4 regions of the Paenibacillus sp. GL_099_B genome follow, and region 3 is predicted to be linked to each of the others. Evidence: riboswitches for the same ligand, from Rfam matches in the RefSeq annotation. Region 3 holds a riboswitch; each other region holds the start of a gene.

Region 1 (3,117 bases), 2.7 Mb from region 3:
TTTCTGGCAAAATCATCGGCACCATAATCTGATCCACCAGTAAATCAAAATCGGAAGCATAGCTTTGGCTCTCCAAATCTTTGCGAATCATCATATCTTCCTGTACACGTTGCTCCAGAATAGCAAGAATACAATCATCCTTGGAACCAAAGAATTTATAAAATGTTCCTTTGGACACACCTGACTTGTCTAAGATCATTTGTATGGAGGTGTTCGTTACTCCATGTTTCTCAAAGAGCACAAGCGCTGAGTCCAATAACATTTGTTTCCGTTTATTCATAAGTTCCCCCTGGATGATTTAGGTGGTTCACGTTACGCTATCTAATAATCTACTGCAAATCCACTGCAAACATCACATGTTCCTTCCCTATTCCCCTGATTTTAATATTTTGGTGGCCCGTCTCCTGGAAGCCAGCTTTACGTAACACTCGAATCGATCCGGCATTGTCGGGCAGTGCGCCTGCCTCCACTCGTTTTATTCCCGCTTCATTCATGGCAAAATCCAGTGCTAGCCGAAGGGCTTCACTCATGTATCCCTTGCCATTCTGCACTTGATCAAGCACATAACCAACAATCCATTTGGCTGTGGAATCCAGTTCAAGTTCGAACAGAGAAATCTCCCCAATGAGCTGATGCGTATTGTTCATGAAGATCCCGAAAGAGTAACGTTTCTCTTCTTCCCTGGCCTTGTTCCAACCTTCAAGAAGAGCGACCTGACCCTCCAATGTATAGAATGTCTCCAATCGTTCACTTGCCGATATTTCTTCGAAAACAGCCCGGTTACGGAACTGCAAATCCAGCAGTGATGCCGCGTCCTCCACGTTCAAAAATCGTAAATAGATGCGTTCCCCATGATTGCCCATCTGTATGTTCATCCTTGTCTCTGGTTGTAGTAGATTTCATTCATCAGAAATACGAGAGTTGCCTTTTATAAGCCATATCCCAGAACAGATATTCAAATTCAACACTTCTTCTGAATATGTCTTCAATGGCCTCTAGTTCCTGCTCTGTTTTATGTTCACATAATGCATCCAGTGTATCATAGAACCATTCGAATGAGTCGCGGAATTCATCACTTGCATAATTTTCGATCCAAGTCTGATAGAAATTGCCCTCTAATGAATCTCGATATTGTTCTTTTAATCTTGTGGCATAGTCGTAATACGTCCACGCACAAGGGAAAATGACGGCGATGATTTCGGCAACCCCACCTGTTTGTGCAACACTCATCATATTCGACGTATAGGCCTTGTTGTAAAGAGATGGTTTGACAGCATGATTTTCATCCAGCGTAATCCCAAATTCATTCATGTAATTTCGATGCAAATCCATTTCTTCGTATAGAATAGCGTGTTGAATCACCGTAAAGTTCGTCATCAGTTTTTCATCTGTCGCCTTCACCGCACCCATGGCAAAAATCTTCGCATATTCAATCAGATATGTATAGTCCTGAAGAAGATAAAACTTAAACGCTTCCTGATCCAGTGTGCCTTTCCCCATTTCGTGTAAAAAGGGATGGTTGTATCCATCTTCCCATACGGTTATGGACTTATCTTTTAACGTTCTTGAAAATGACATGATCATTTCTCCTTTTATTAAAATCATAATGTCCCAGCTTCAAATCAAGCTATCGCGTCCTGTCCAAAAGCAAACCAAAAAGCCCTTGTCCTATTTTCGGCAAGGGCAAAATAACATGAGTACATGTCATTTGCTCCCTACGTCAGTATTAACTAACAGGTTCAAAGGGTCAGGTTTTAACCTTCTCAACTGCGAACAGTCCCCCTGCAAATAGCTCAGGCTTATTACAACATGTGTTTTTCCAAATGTCAAACCATTCCTATTAATCTTCAAGTTCCCCTAAATCTTCTTGCAAGTTCTTAAGTCGGGTGCGGATGGTCTTAATCATACTTTGCACCTTGTTTAACTCATCCACCAATTTATGCTCATTCGAGATGTTCGTTGCAGAAGTTGAACGATACGCTGGAGATGTCCTTAACTGATCTAAATCCGATTCGTATGTCCGCCGCTCTTCCTCGGCTTTTGCCAATTCCTCCTCGGCGATGCCAATTTGGTGCTCCAGATAAATAATGTCTGATGAGTTGCCGTGAGTTAAGCGCTGTGAATACGTCATGGTTCACCTCATTTCTGATCATCCATTGCTTTTCCAAGATCATATGGCTGAATATCGATATCCAAATCTATACCAAGAGCCAACTTGGCCAGTTGACTTCCAATAAAAGGCCCCATCGTTAGACCGGACGCTCCAAGCCCGTTGGCTGTGATCAAGCCATTCCAACCAGGAACAGCACCCATAACCGGAAGAAAACCCGGTGTAAAAGGACGGAAGCCTACTCTTACTTCCAGAAACGTGCTATCAGCTAAACCGGGAGCTAGTTCCAATCCTTTATTCAAAATTTCCTGCATTCCGCCTGCGGTTACTCTTGTATCATATCCTTCAATATCATTTTCGTGAGTCGCCCCGATCACAATCTTCTGTTGATCAAAGGCTAACAGATATTGATCCGAAGGAGGTATGACCACAGGCCAGTTACCAGTGTCTTCTCGATCATGAACCTGCAAATGCATAATTTGCGCCTTCTGATAGTGAACCTTAAAATCAATGCCCAAGGGCTTCAACAGTTCATTAGCCCAAGCGCCGGCACACACAATAACCTCGTCAGCCGATATGACTTTACCGTCAACAACCACTCCAGTTACTCGGTCCGATTCATATTGAAGTGTCGCTTCCCCATCCATCAGGACCGCTCCATTTCGTTGTGCGGATCGGATTAAGGCATCACGCAGTGCACGTCCATCGATACGCGCAGCACCACTGATGTAGACTGACTGAACATTTTCCTCCAGAAGAGGAAAACGCTCATGGGTTTCTTTTGCATCCAGACGAGTAATATCAGCAATCTCCGGTGCATCTTCTTTACGAAGGTGTGCCCGCTCCTGCATCTTGTTGATTTTCTCCACATCCGTATGAATACTAAGAGCACCCACTTGAGCGTAACCTGTCTCTGTTTCCCCTTCGCTCTTGAGTTCTTCAATCAATCCGGGATAAAAACGTGCACCTGCCTTGGCGAGCTGATACCAATCCTGGTTGCGGCGCTG
Region 2 (3,117 bases), 510 kb from region 3:
TCCGTGCTCGACAATGTACGACTGGGCATCCCCGACAAGAACAAGGAAGATGCACGCCAGTCGCTTCGCAATGTAGGACTTGGAGAGCGTGAAGGTGACTGGCCGGGGGTATTATCTGGCGGACAAAAACAACGTGTCGCCTTGGCACGGGCACTCGCAAGTCATCCACGCTTACTGCTGCTGGATGAACCGCTGGGTGCACTGGATGCATTAACCCAAATTGAGATGCAGCAATTAATCGAACGCTTGTGGGTAGAAGAAGGCCTGACCGTCATTCTGGTCACTCATGATGTCAGTGAGGCGGTTGCGCTGGCAGACAGGGTGCTGTTAATCGAAGATGGTCATATAACGATGGATACCCGAATTACGCTGGAGCGGCCACGCGTTCGGGATAGCGGGTTTGCTCATTTTGAAAACCTGATTCTGAATCGGTTGCTGACTCCTCAACAAGAGACAGCACAGCAGATTGCCCAGAAACAGATATCATTCTCGATCTAATTCCACTGGAAAGAAGGCATGATTATGCAATCCCTTTCACCCGTACCCTCTCCTCCTGTTAAAGACCTGTTAAATCAAATTCCGGCTTATACGCCTGCCAAATCCATGGAACAAATCCGGCGGGAGCTGGGACTGGAAAGTGTGGATCGACTTGCAGCGAACGAGAATCCGTTTGGTTCTTCTCCCCTGGCTGCGGATGCAGTCAGATCGCTGGGTTCCGATCTTTTGGCTCAATACCCCGACGGCTCCAGCCAATTGCTGCGTGACAAACTTGCGGAGCGACTGGGTGTGCGTACCTCCCAACTGGTATTTGGCAGTGGATCATTCGAACTCCTAACCCTTACCGCCCAAGCCTATCTTAATCCCGGCGAGGAATCACTCATTCCGGTGCCCTCCTTTAACTGGTATAAGGGCGCTACGCTGCTGGCAGGCGGGGTCATTCATGAAGTGCCTTTGGTCAACCATTCACTGGACCTGGAGCAATTCCGGCAACGGATCAATGCTTCTACCCGAATCATCTGGCTGTGCAATCCGAATAATCCGACCGGAACCATTTTCACGGCAGATGCCTTACTTGGTTTACTCGAACATGTTCCCTCCCATGTTGTGGTTGTCCTGGACGAAGCGTATTATGAATTTGCGGAAAGTGAAGATTACCCTGATACGGTTAAGCTGCTGGAGCAGTACAATAATCTGATTATTTTGCGGACCTTCTCCAAAATATATGGACTTGCCGGCCTGCGAATTGGATATGGCATCGGGAATGAAAGCATCATTGAAGGCATTAACCGGGTCAAGCTGCCCATCAGTCTGACAGCCACTTCCCAAACCGCTGCTTCGGCCAGCCTGGATGATCATGAATTTGTCTCTCATTGCCTGCACTACAATCGTCAGGGACGGGAAACTTTAATTCAGTCCTTTGATCAGTGGAAATTACCCTACATCCCTTCCGAAACGAATTTCATCATGGTTGATCTGTTACAGGATAGTGGCCCGATTACCAAAGAATTGTTGAACAGAGGCATCTCTGTCCGCGGCGGTGCCGAATTCGGTATGCCTACCTGGCTTCGGATTACGATTGGTACACCTGCGCAGATTGTCCGTCTGATCGGTGAGCTTGATTCACTGTTACATTCAAACGATTAGAATAGGTTACTTTCTCAAGTCACATTACGCACACTTCTTTTAAGCCGCCCTCTTTACATTCCACTTGCATGTGATATATGCTGAACACACAACTGCATATCTTAAACATTGCACTAGGGGAGCCTTGCGGCTGAGACGAATCGAACGATTCGGACCCTTTGAACCTGATCTGGATCATACCAGCGGAGGGAAGTGGAGCGGCCTCTCAGTAAGCGGATTTTTTCATGTTGATGATGAAATTTAATGTGAATTGAACTTACAGACCCACTCATTTCTCCGGAAATGGGTGGGTCTTTTTCGCGTTCTGCGAGCAGATCAGAAGGTGTAATTAAAGATCCCGCGGTTTGAAGTTGAATTATGAATAACAAGGGGGGACGGAACGAGATGGATAACGATATAACCATTCACAACATGAGCTACGCTTTCCCGGGAAAAAGGGATTCCCCCGTGCTCTCCAATGTGTCGATGCGTGTAGCCAAAGGCGAATTTGTCTCGCTCATCGGTTCCAGCGGCTCCGGTAAAAGTACCCTTTTCAAGCTGCTGGCAGGCTTGCTTGAGCCAACACACGGAACCATTGAAATTCCTTGGGTTCAAGAAGGAAAGCGACTGGGGCAGGTGGCCTACATGCCACAAAAGGACCTCCTGTTACCCTGGAGAACCGTCATGGAAAATTGCATGCTCCCCTCTGAACTTGCTGCAGGTCGGCAGGATAAGGTAAGGATTCGAGCAGATATCCTGGCTGGCCTCGACAGATTTGGCTTATCCGGCCACGCGCATGCTTACCCGGACGAGCTGTCAGGTGGCATGCGCCAGCGTGTCGCGCTGCTTCGTACTTTGCTGACAGGTGGCCAACTCATGCTGCTGGATGAACCATTCGGCGCACTCGATGCCCTGACCAAACGGGAGATGCATCGCTGGCTGCTGGAGCTATGGGAAGGCCTTGGCAAAACCGTGTTGTTCATCACACATGACATTGAAGAAGCCCTGCTGCTCAGTGATCGGATTATCCTGTTAACTCCGGGGGGCCAAGGTCAACAGCTGCAGGATCTGACGGTACCTTTGCCACGTCCAAGACATTCGGACATGATCTACGAACCGGCTCTCGTCCAGATGAGACGACTACTGGAGGAACAATTGCATGCGAGACGGTAACTTGAGAGACAGCATGAAGGATAGCGTAAGAGGTTGGCTTGCCCGTTATGGTCTGTTTCTTTTGCTCATGATCTTGCTGCTTGTCATCTGGGAGTGGATTGTGCGTATGGGATGGGTGCCTTCCTTCATCATTCCAGCCCCGACGGCGATTGCCAGTTCGCTGTATGAATATCGCCGCCTCCTGTTGGCTACACATCTGCCCGCTACCTTGATGGAGGTTATCGTTGGTTTTGGCTTGTCCATTGGTGCCGGAATTGTATTTGCAACTGGTATGCATATGAATCGGTCGATTGAAAAAGCGTTATATCCCTTCATCGTGAT
Region 3 (3,117 bases):
GAGTGGAGCAAGCGCAATGGTCGGTATATTTTGACTAAGAATAAGTAATGGATAGAGTGCAGATTTCAAAAATGGAATCAAATGCAGCACCATCGCAATCAGTAATCCCACGAGCGTACCTGCTGCAAACCCTATCAATGTCAGCTGGATTGTTGCCCATGCATGCATGCCAAGTCGCTCGGCCTGGGACGCTGCTTCATGGGCGATGTCCGAAGGCGCAGGCAGCATCCATTTCTCAATATGGAACAGGGAGACGGCTCCCTGCCATATCGCTATAAAGAGAATAACCGCCACAAAGGGCGGCCATACGCTTTTCCAATAGGCATGCATTAGCGATATTTCTCCGTTAGGGTGTCCATGCTGAAGCCGCTTGGGCTATGGGCGATCTTGATCTGTGAGATGATGCTCGGACTGCCGGCTTCCACGAGAACTTCGTGCATTTTGCGGACAACCTCCAGCAGTTCCTCCAGTTCTCCCTCCATCGTGGTATCCAGAGGATTAACCTGATATTTCAAGCCGGACTGCTGAATAACTTCAATCGCACGATCAACATAAGGATAGGAATTTTCGCCATTTGGCGTTTTGGGAATGACTTGAATGCTAAGTAGTGTGCTTGCCATGAAAGATCACTTTTCCTTTCGAGTTAAATTGCATGATTTAAACCAGCTTTACACTTTACCACTTCGATTGCAGTACCCTCTTCCGATCACTGTTATCCCCGGATTTCTTTAACGAATTTTAACGGAGGAAATCCGGGGATAAAGGTGAGCGCTTCGCTTCTTCAGATGGGTTCTGCACTCTTCGTTCTGGTGTAAAAAAAAGTTAAACTCAAACAATTTTTATTGGGGTAGAAATTCGTTTGTATATGCTTTGGATACATCTACCTGCTCATCGAGCAGCTTTTTGCTAAACATCCAATCCGTGTAGTTCTGCCATACTTCCTGCTTTTGCTCACCCCAGCGCGGTGCGTCATCCTGATATTTTGGACTCAGCCACTTTTGGCTTGCGAGTACAAGATCCTTATCCAGATCCGGTACGGCCTTGATCAGAATGTTGGCAGCGTCTTCGGGATGTTCAATCGCGTATTGATATCCTTCGGAAGTCGCTTTCAAGAACGCTTTAACCAGCTCGGGATCGTTCTGAATCGTCTTTTCATTGGTAACAAGTACAGGTGTGTAGTAGTCCAATGCTTCGGAATAATCCTTCACATATAGCATGTCGATCGGTTCGCCGCGCAGTTCGGCTTCAATGCCCGTCCATGCGTAGAAAATCCAGGCAAAGTCGATATCGCGTTTCACAGCGGTGAAGAAGTCTGCATCGCCCATGCTAATATTTTTTACTTTGGATACATCGGCGCCTTCGCCTTCCATAATGGACTGCATCACAGCTTCTTCTACCGGGGAGCCCCAGCCACCATAGGTTTTGCCTTCAAAATCTTTGGGAGATTTGATGTTCCGATCCGCCGGAGCGGCAAATCCGGACGTGTTATGCTGAATGACTGCAGCGATGGACACGAGCGGTACGCCCTGTGTGCGGGCCTGGGTTACACTCTCCTGATAACTTACGCCAAAAGGCACTTCGTTCGAAGCTACCATCGTATCCGCGCCTCCGGCACCTGGCTGTACAATCTCGACATTTAAGCCTTCGGCTTTGTAAAAACCTTGATCTACGGCCGCATACAGGCCGGTATGATTCGTATTTGGTGTCCAGTCCAGCACCACTTTAATGTCTTTGAGGGCTGCGTTGTCACCTTCATTGCTGTTTTCGGTGTTGCTGCTGCCATTTTCTCCTGAAGGTGCAGCTTCTTTGCCGCCACATGCGGCCACAGCCACTAGTAGTACGCACAAGAGCATTAGGCCCATCATTTTACGCCATCTCATCTTCATTTCTCTCCTTCATGTTGTCCGGCCAGTGGCGCGGGGTACTCCTTGGCTTCATATCCAAGCTTCTTGCATAAATCAGCAGATTTATACTAGCTATGATCCGGATGACGTCACTTTTTTTAGCTCTCTGGCTATATAAAAGAACATTAAAAAAGCGCCCCGTTAATCCGGGACGCGTGCAGGCGTTAGAGATGTGGCACTCAGCAAAGAGGCTGGGCCAATTCGATATACTCCGATTCCTACGCTGGCATGATCCAGATCAGGTCTAAGGGTCAGTATCTTGGTGGGATACACTCTCAGCCGGCCTATTCCGACTCCCCTGGGAAACTATGAAGTTACGGGCATTACTAGGTGTAATTATAGGCCAGAGGCCCATGCATGTCCAGTCAGGAACTGGATAGGGGGACGTATGAATGAATCAAAGAGGCCATTATACATGTGTATAACGACCTCTCTAGATGTGTGATTTTCAATAATTATCGTGGCGAATCATATAAGGAAATCTGACTGAGTGCAAAAGCATCGGATTTCGGGTCATATCCTACCTGTTTCTGAGTCGCTTCGAGATTCAATCGTTTAAACCGATTATTCGAGATCCCATGCAGTATGGTGAAGGGCTCCAGATCTGTAGCTGTAATTGCTTTGAACATCAAATCACACAAGTCAGCCGGACTAATATACGCGCTCATATCCCTTGCCTCCAGTGCGGGTCCATCTGGTTGAAAATCATCATATGCACCTATACGTACTGCTACACTTTGTAAACCTTCGGTATACGCAAAATAGGAAGCGAGCGATTCACCAAAACATTTGCTAACTCCGTACAAATTCCGTGGGCGTGTCGGCATGTCCGGATAGACTTGAGCATCAATGGGATACCCCTCGATCGTCTGTGCACTGCTTGCCAGAATGACTCTTCGTACACCTTGGTCCTTTGCTGCACGGAATACATTAAATGTACCCTTAATATTGATGTCCAACAACGATTCATAGAATCCGGCATGCGGGGAAGGATCTCCCGCCAGATGTACAACCACATCCATGCCTTCGCAAGCGTGCTGACAGGCTTCAGGATCTGTCACATCCAGTGTCATAATCTCATGGCTTGTCCCTTGATACGTATGCAGTCTGTCGATATTCAAATCCGTAAGTCGCAGGTGAAATGCTTCTGACAAGTGTTGGGACAAGTCACGTCCAATTTTTCCGGCTGCGCCGGTAATTAAAATGTTCATAA
Region 4 (3,117 bases), 260 kb from region 3:
CCAACCCTGCATCGTTCGACTGCCGTCTGCTGCCGGGAACGTGATGTCTTGATACTTCATGTTCTTCGCCTGCATGGGATTGGAGAATACAGGCGCTACAGTTGGATTGGATAATACCCAAGCAATATAACCGTGTAGTGCAATGAAACAAAAGAGCAGAAAAAATATAACGGAGAGCAACAACGCCACGACAATATGTTTGAACCGGATCAGCCTCGGTGATAACGAAGAAGGCAGATCTGACACTTTCGTTTGCAGCGGGGCTTCGCTCTGGGATGTCGGATACATGATTGCCCCTCCTTTAAAAATCAAATGAAGATAACAACGAGACGAACAGAGCGGATAAATGATTTTTCTGACTACTTATGAAGCGAAATCTTAATTTAATATATCTTTATCGTATGTTCCAATATAGTCAAAGTCAATTGATTGAGGCCATTTGTTACGCAATTGTTATATAGTTTTGAAGATATATGGGTAACATTTCCTTAGGGTGCAAAATGCAGGGGATTCTAATTTATAAAAAGAAAATATTTACAAATATCCCTATTCCAAATGGCGCTTTTTGGTTTACAGATGAGACCGTTTCTCATATAATTTATGTAACCAAGTTTCATGTGATGAAACATGAGGAGGGCAACTTGCCATGGAAGACCGAAAGTTAACCGTCCGGGCTGTAGAACGGGCGCTGGATATATTATTGTGTTTTACAACCCGCAGTGATCTGGGACTCACGGAAATTGCCAGCCAGATCGGTCTGCACAAAAGTACAGTCCATCGTCTGATGGCTACTTTGGAGGACAAGGGGTTCGTGATCCGGGATGCAGCCACCGAGAAGTACCGGCTTGGCATACGCATCTGGGAACTGTCTGCCCATATGTCTCGCAGCGATGATCCGGCCATTTTGCTCCTTCCTGCGATGGAGCGGCTGAGAGATCGACTGGGCGAAACCGTGAGTTTATATCTGCGTGACGGCAGTGAGCGGATTCGAATTCAAGCTGTGCAGAGTGATCAGGCGATTCGTCGTGTAGCTCCGGTGGGCGTCAGACTTCCGCTATCCGTGGGAGCGTCTAGCAAAGTGCTGATGGCTTTTGCCACCGAAGAGGACCGCGAAGATCTGATGAATGGACCGGAATGGCCGGTATTTATCGATCCCAAAGTATATTTGGCACAGATGAAAGACATTCTGGAATATGGCTACGCAACAAGTTATGAGGAACGTGAACCAGGAGCCGCCGCAGTATCTGTTCCCATCATGGATCGGAAAGGCAACATCGCAGCTGCCCTGTCGGTATCCGGGCCTGTTAGTCGCCTATCGCAGGAGACGTTGCATGAATACGCACCTGTGCTGAAGGAAGCTGCTACGCAGATGGGACTTATGTTATCCTGATCTTATTTTCTGGAATTTAAAGGTTGTTTTTATGATTCGGTTGCGCTACTCTGTAATGGACGGCCCAATGGGGTCAGCTTAATTGAATATGAATCTGCGGCCTAGATGCTGCAACTTGTTAACGTTACTGGGGGAGTCCGAATTGTCCGGACTGAGACGGAATCGCATGAGATTCTGGACCCTTTGCACCTGATCTGGATCATACCAGCGTAGGGAAGTAATCGGCGATACGACCACGAACACCATATGATGTGACTTATGGATGGACTCCGTTATGGAGCCTGAATAAGGTTCGTTATTGGTGATGGACATAAGCCGGTTCCCTTGGGAACCGGCTTTTTTTATACAGTAAACAGGCGAAAGCCGGTGTCGGAGCTGCTTTTGGATAAAGAGCTGGGAGCTATTGGCGAGCATTGGGGTGGATATCTTTTGCCTCGAATGTCTGTATTACTTGAAGTGTATGTCCCTGTTTTCTGTCGTAGGGTCGCTCTTTCTTTTTCTATGTTGTGTATGATTTGGACTCGTGCGCAAGCATTTCAATCCAGGCAATCACCAATGAGGAGGAGACAAGAGCGATGAGCACAGGAAACCGAACGATGGGACAGGACAAGCAGGATCAGCAGTTGGCAGAGGAAAAAGGTACGACAGGACGGGTTCAGCCCTTCCCGGGCAGCCGCAAAGTATACATTCATGGCTCACGACCGGATATTGCTGTACCGGAGCGTGAAATTGCCCTTCATGACACCAATACTCCTCAAGGAGTGGAGCATAACGAACCGCTGCGTGTCTACGATACGAGCGGGCCCATGACTGATCCCGGATTTCATGCCGATATCCGGGCAGGTCTGCCAGCGCTGCGTACCCGCTGGATTACGGAGCGTGAAGATGTTGAAGCCTACCAGGGTCGAACGGTAAAACCAGAGGATAACGGATTAAAACCTGGAGGAAAGCGAGCTGGAGCCGAGGAGTATCCGGGCTTGCGCGGTAAACCATTACGAGGACAGGCAGGGCGCAGCGTGACCCAGATGCATTATGCACGGCAGGGGATGATCACGCCGGAGATGGAGTTCGCCGCCATTCGTGAGGGTGTGGAACCGGAGTTTGTGCGGCAGGAGCTGGCGAGTGGCAGGGCCATCCTGCCGTCAAACATCAATCACCCGGAGAGTGAGCCGATGCTGATCGGACGTCATTTTCATGTGAAGATCAATGCTAACATCGGAAACTCGGCGGTATCTTCCTCCATCGAGGAAGAGGTGGAGAAGATGACTTGGGCGGTACGCTGGGGATCGGATACGGTGATGGATCTTTCTACAGGCAAGGACATTCATACGACCCGCGAATGGATCATCCGCAATTCACCTGTACCGATTGGAACAGTACCGCTCTATCAGGCGCTGGAGAAGGTCAATGGGGAAGCCGAAGCACTGACCTGGGAGTTGTATCGTGACACGCTCATAGAGCAGGCAGAGCAGGGTGTGGACTACTTTACGATCCATGCAGGCGTGCTGCTGCGTTATATTCCGCTGACAGCCAAACGTATGACGGGCATTGTGTCACGGGGCGGGTCCATCATGGCAGCATGGTGCCTTGCGCATCATCATGAGAATTTTTTGTATACCCATTTTGAAGAAATCTGCGAGATTATGAAAAGGTATGACGTGGCATTTTCTCTCGGAGATGGACTGCGCCCAGGAAGCATCTACGATGCCAATGATGAAGCCCAGATG

The links. Region 3 has a riboswitch for thiamine pyrophosphate ahead of AC3ITG_RS02220 (ABC transporter substrate-binding protein). Riboswitches for the same ligand answer to the same signal wherever they lie in the genome.
Region 1: linked by a shared signal. The riboswitch ahead of tenA (thiaminase II) and the one ahead of AC3ITG_RS02220 (ABC transporter substrate-binding protein) in region 3 are both predicted to bind thiamine pyrophosphate.
Region 2: linked by a shared signal. The riboswitch ahead of AC3ITG_RS04525 (ABC transporter ATP-binding protein) and the one ahead of AC3ITG_RS02220 (ABC transporter substrate-binding protein) in region 3 are both predicted to bind thiamine pyrophosphate.
Region 4: linked by a shared signal. The riboswitch ahead of thiC (phosphomethylpyrimidine synthase ThiC) and the one ahead of AC3ITG_RS02220 (ABC transporter substrate-binding protein) in region 3 are both predicted to bind thiamine pyrophosphate.

The regions. Positions count from the first base shown of each region.
Region 1 covers NZ_CM174430.1:3,148,268-3,151,384, reverse strand. Annotated here, with positions in the region: gene AC3ITG_RS14540 (TetR/AcrR family transcriptional regulator) at 1-280, opposite strand, end outside; gene AC3ITG_RS14535 (GNAT family N-acetyltransferase) at 330-863, opposite strand; gene tenA (thiaminase II) at 907-1,578, opposite strand; TPP riboswitch at 1,696-1,794, opposite strand; gene AC3ITG_RS14525 (hypothetical protein) at 1,841-2,131, opposite strand; gene AC3ITG_RS14520 (NAD(P)/FAD-dependent oxidoreductase) at 2,140-3,117, opposite strand, start outside.
Region 2 covers NZ_CM174430.1:967,683-970,799, reverse strand. Annotated here, with positions in the region: gene AC3ITG_RS04535 (ATP-binding cassette domain-containing protein) at 1-498, shown strand, start outside; gene hisC (histidinol-phosphate transaminase) at 523-1,644, shown strand; TPP riboswitch at 1,750-1,852, shown strand; gene AC3ITG_RS04525 (ABC transporter ATP-binding protein) at 2,029-2,796, shown strand; gene AC3ITG_RS04520 (ABC transporter permease) at 2,783-3,117, shown strand, end outside.
Region 3 covers NZ_CM174430.1:454,745-457,861, forward strand. Annotated here, with positions in the region: gene AC3ITG_RS02210 (ABC transporter permease) at 1-330, opposite strand, end outside; gene AC3ITG_RS02215 (thiamine-binding protein) at 330-620, opposite strand; gene AC3ITG_RS02220 (ABC transporter substrate-binding protein) at 840-1,880, opposite strand; TPP riboswitch at 2,102-2,214, opposite strand; gene AC3ITG_RS02225 (NAD-dependent epimerase/dehydratase family protein) at 2,360-3,115, opposite strand.
Region 4 covers NZ_CM174430.1:718,005-721,121, forward strand. Annotated here, with positions in the region: gene AC3ITG_RS03425 (alpha/beta hydrolase) at 1-288, opposite strand, end outside; gene AC3ITG_RS03430 (IclR family transcriptional regulator) at 647-1,390, shown strand; TPP riboswitch at 1,510-1,623, shown strand; gene thiC (phosphomethylpyrimidine synthase ThiC) at 1,987-3,117, shown strand, end outside.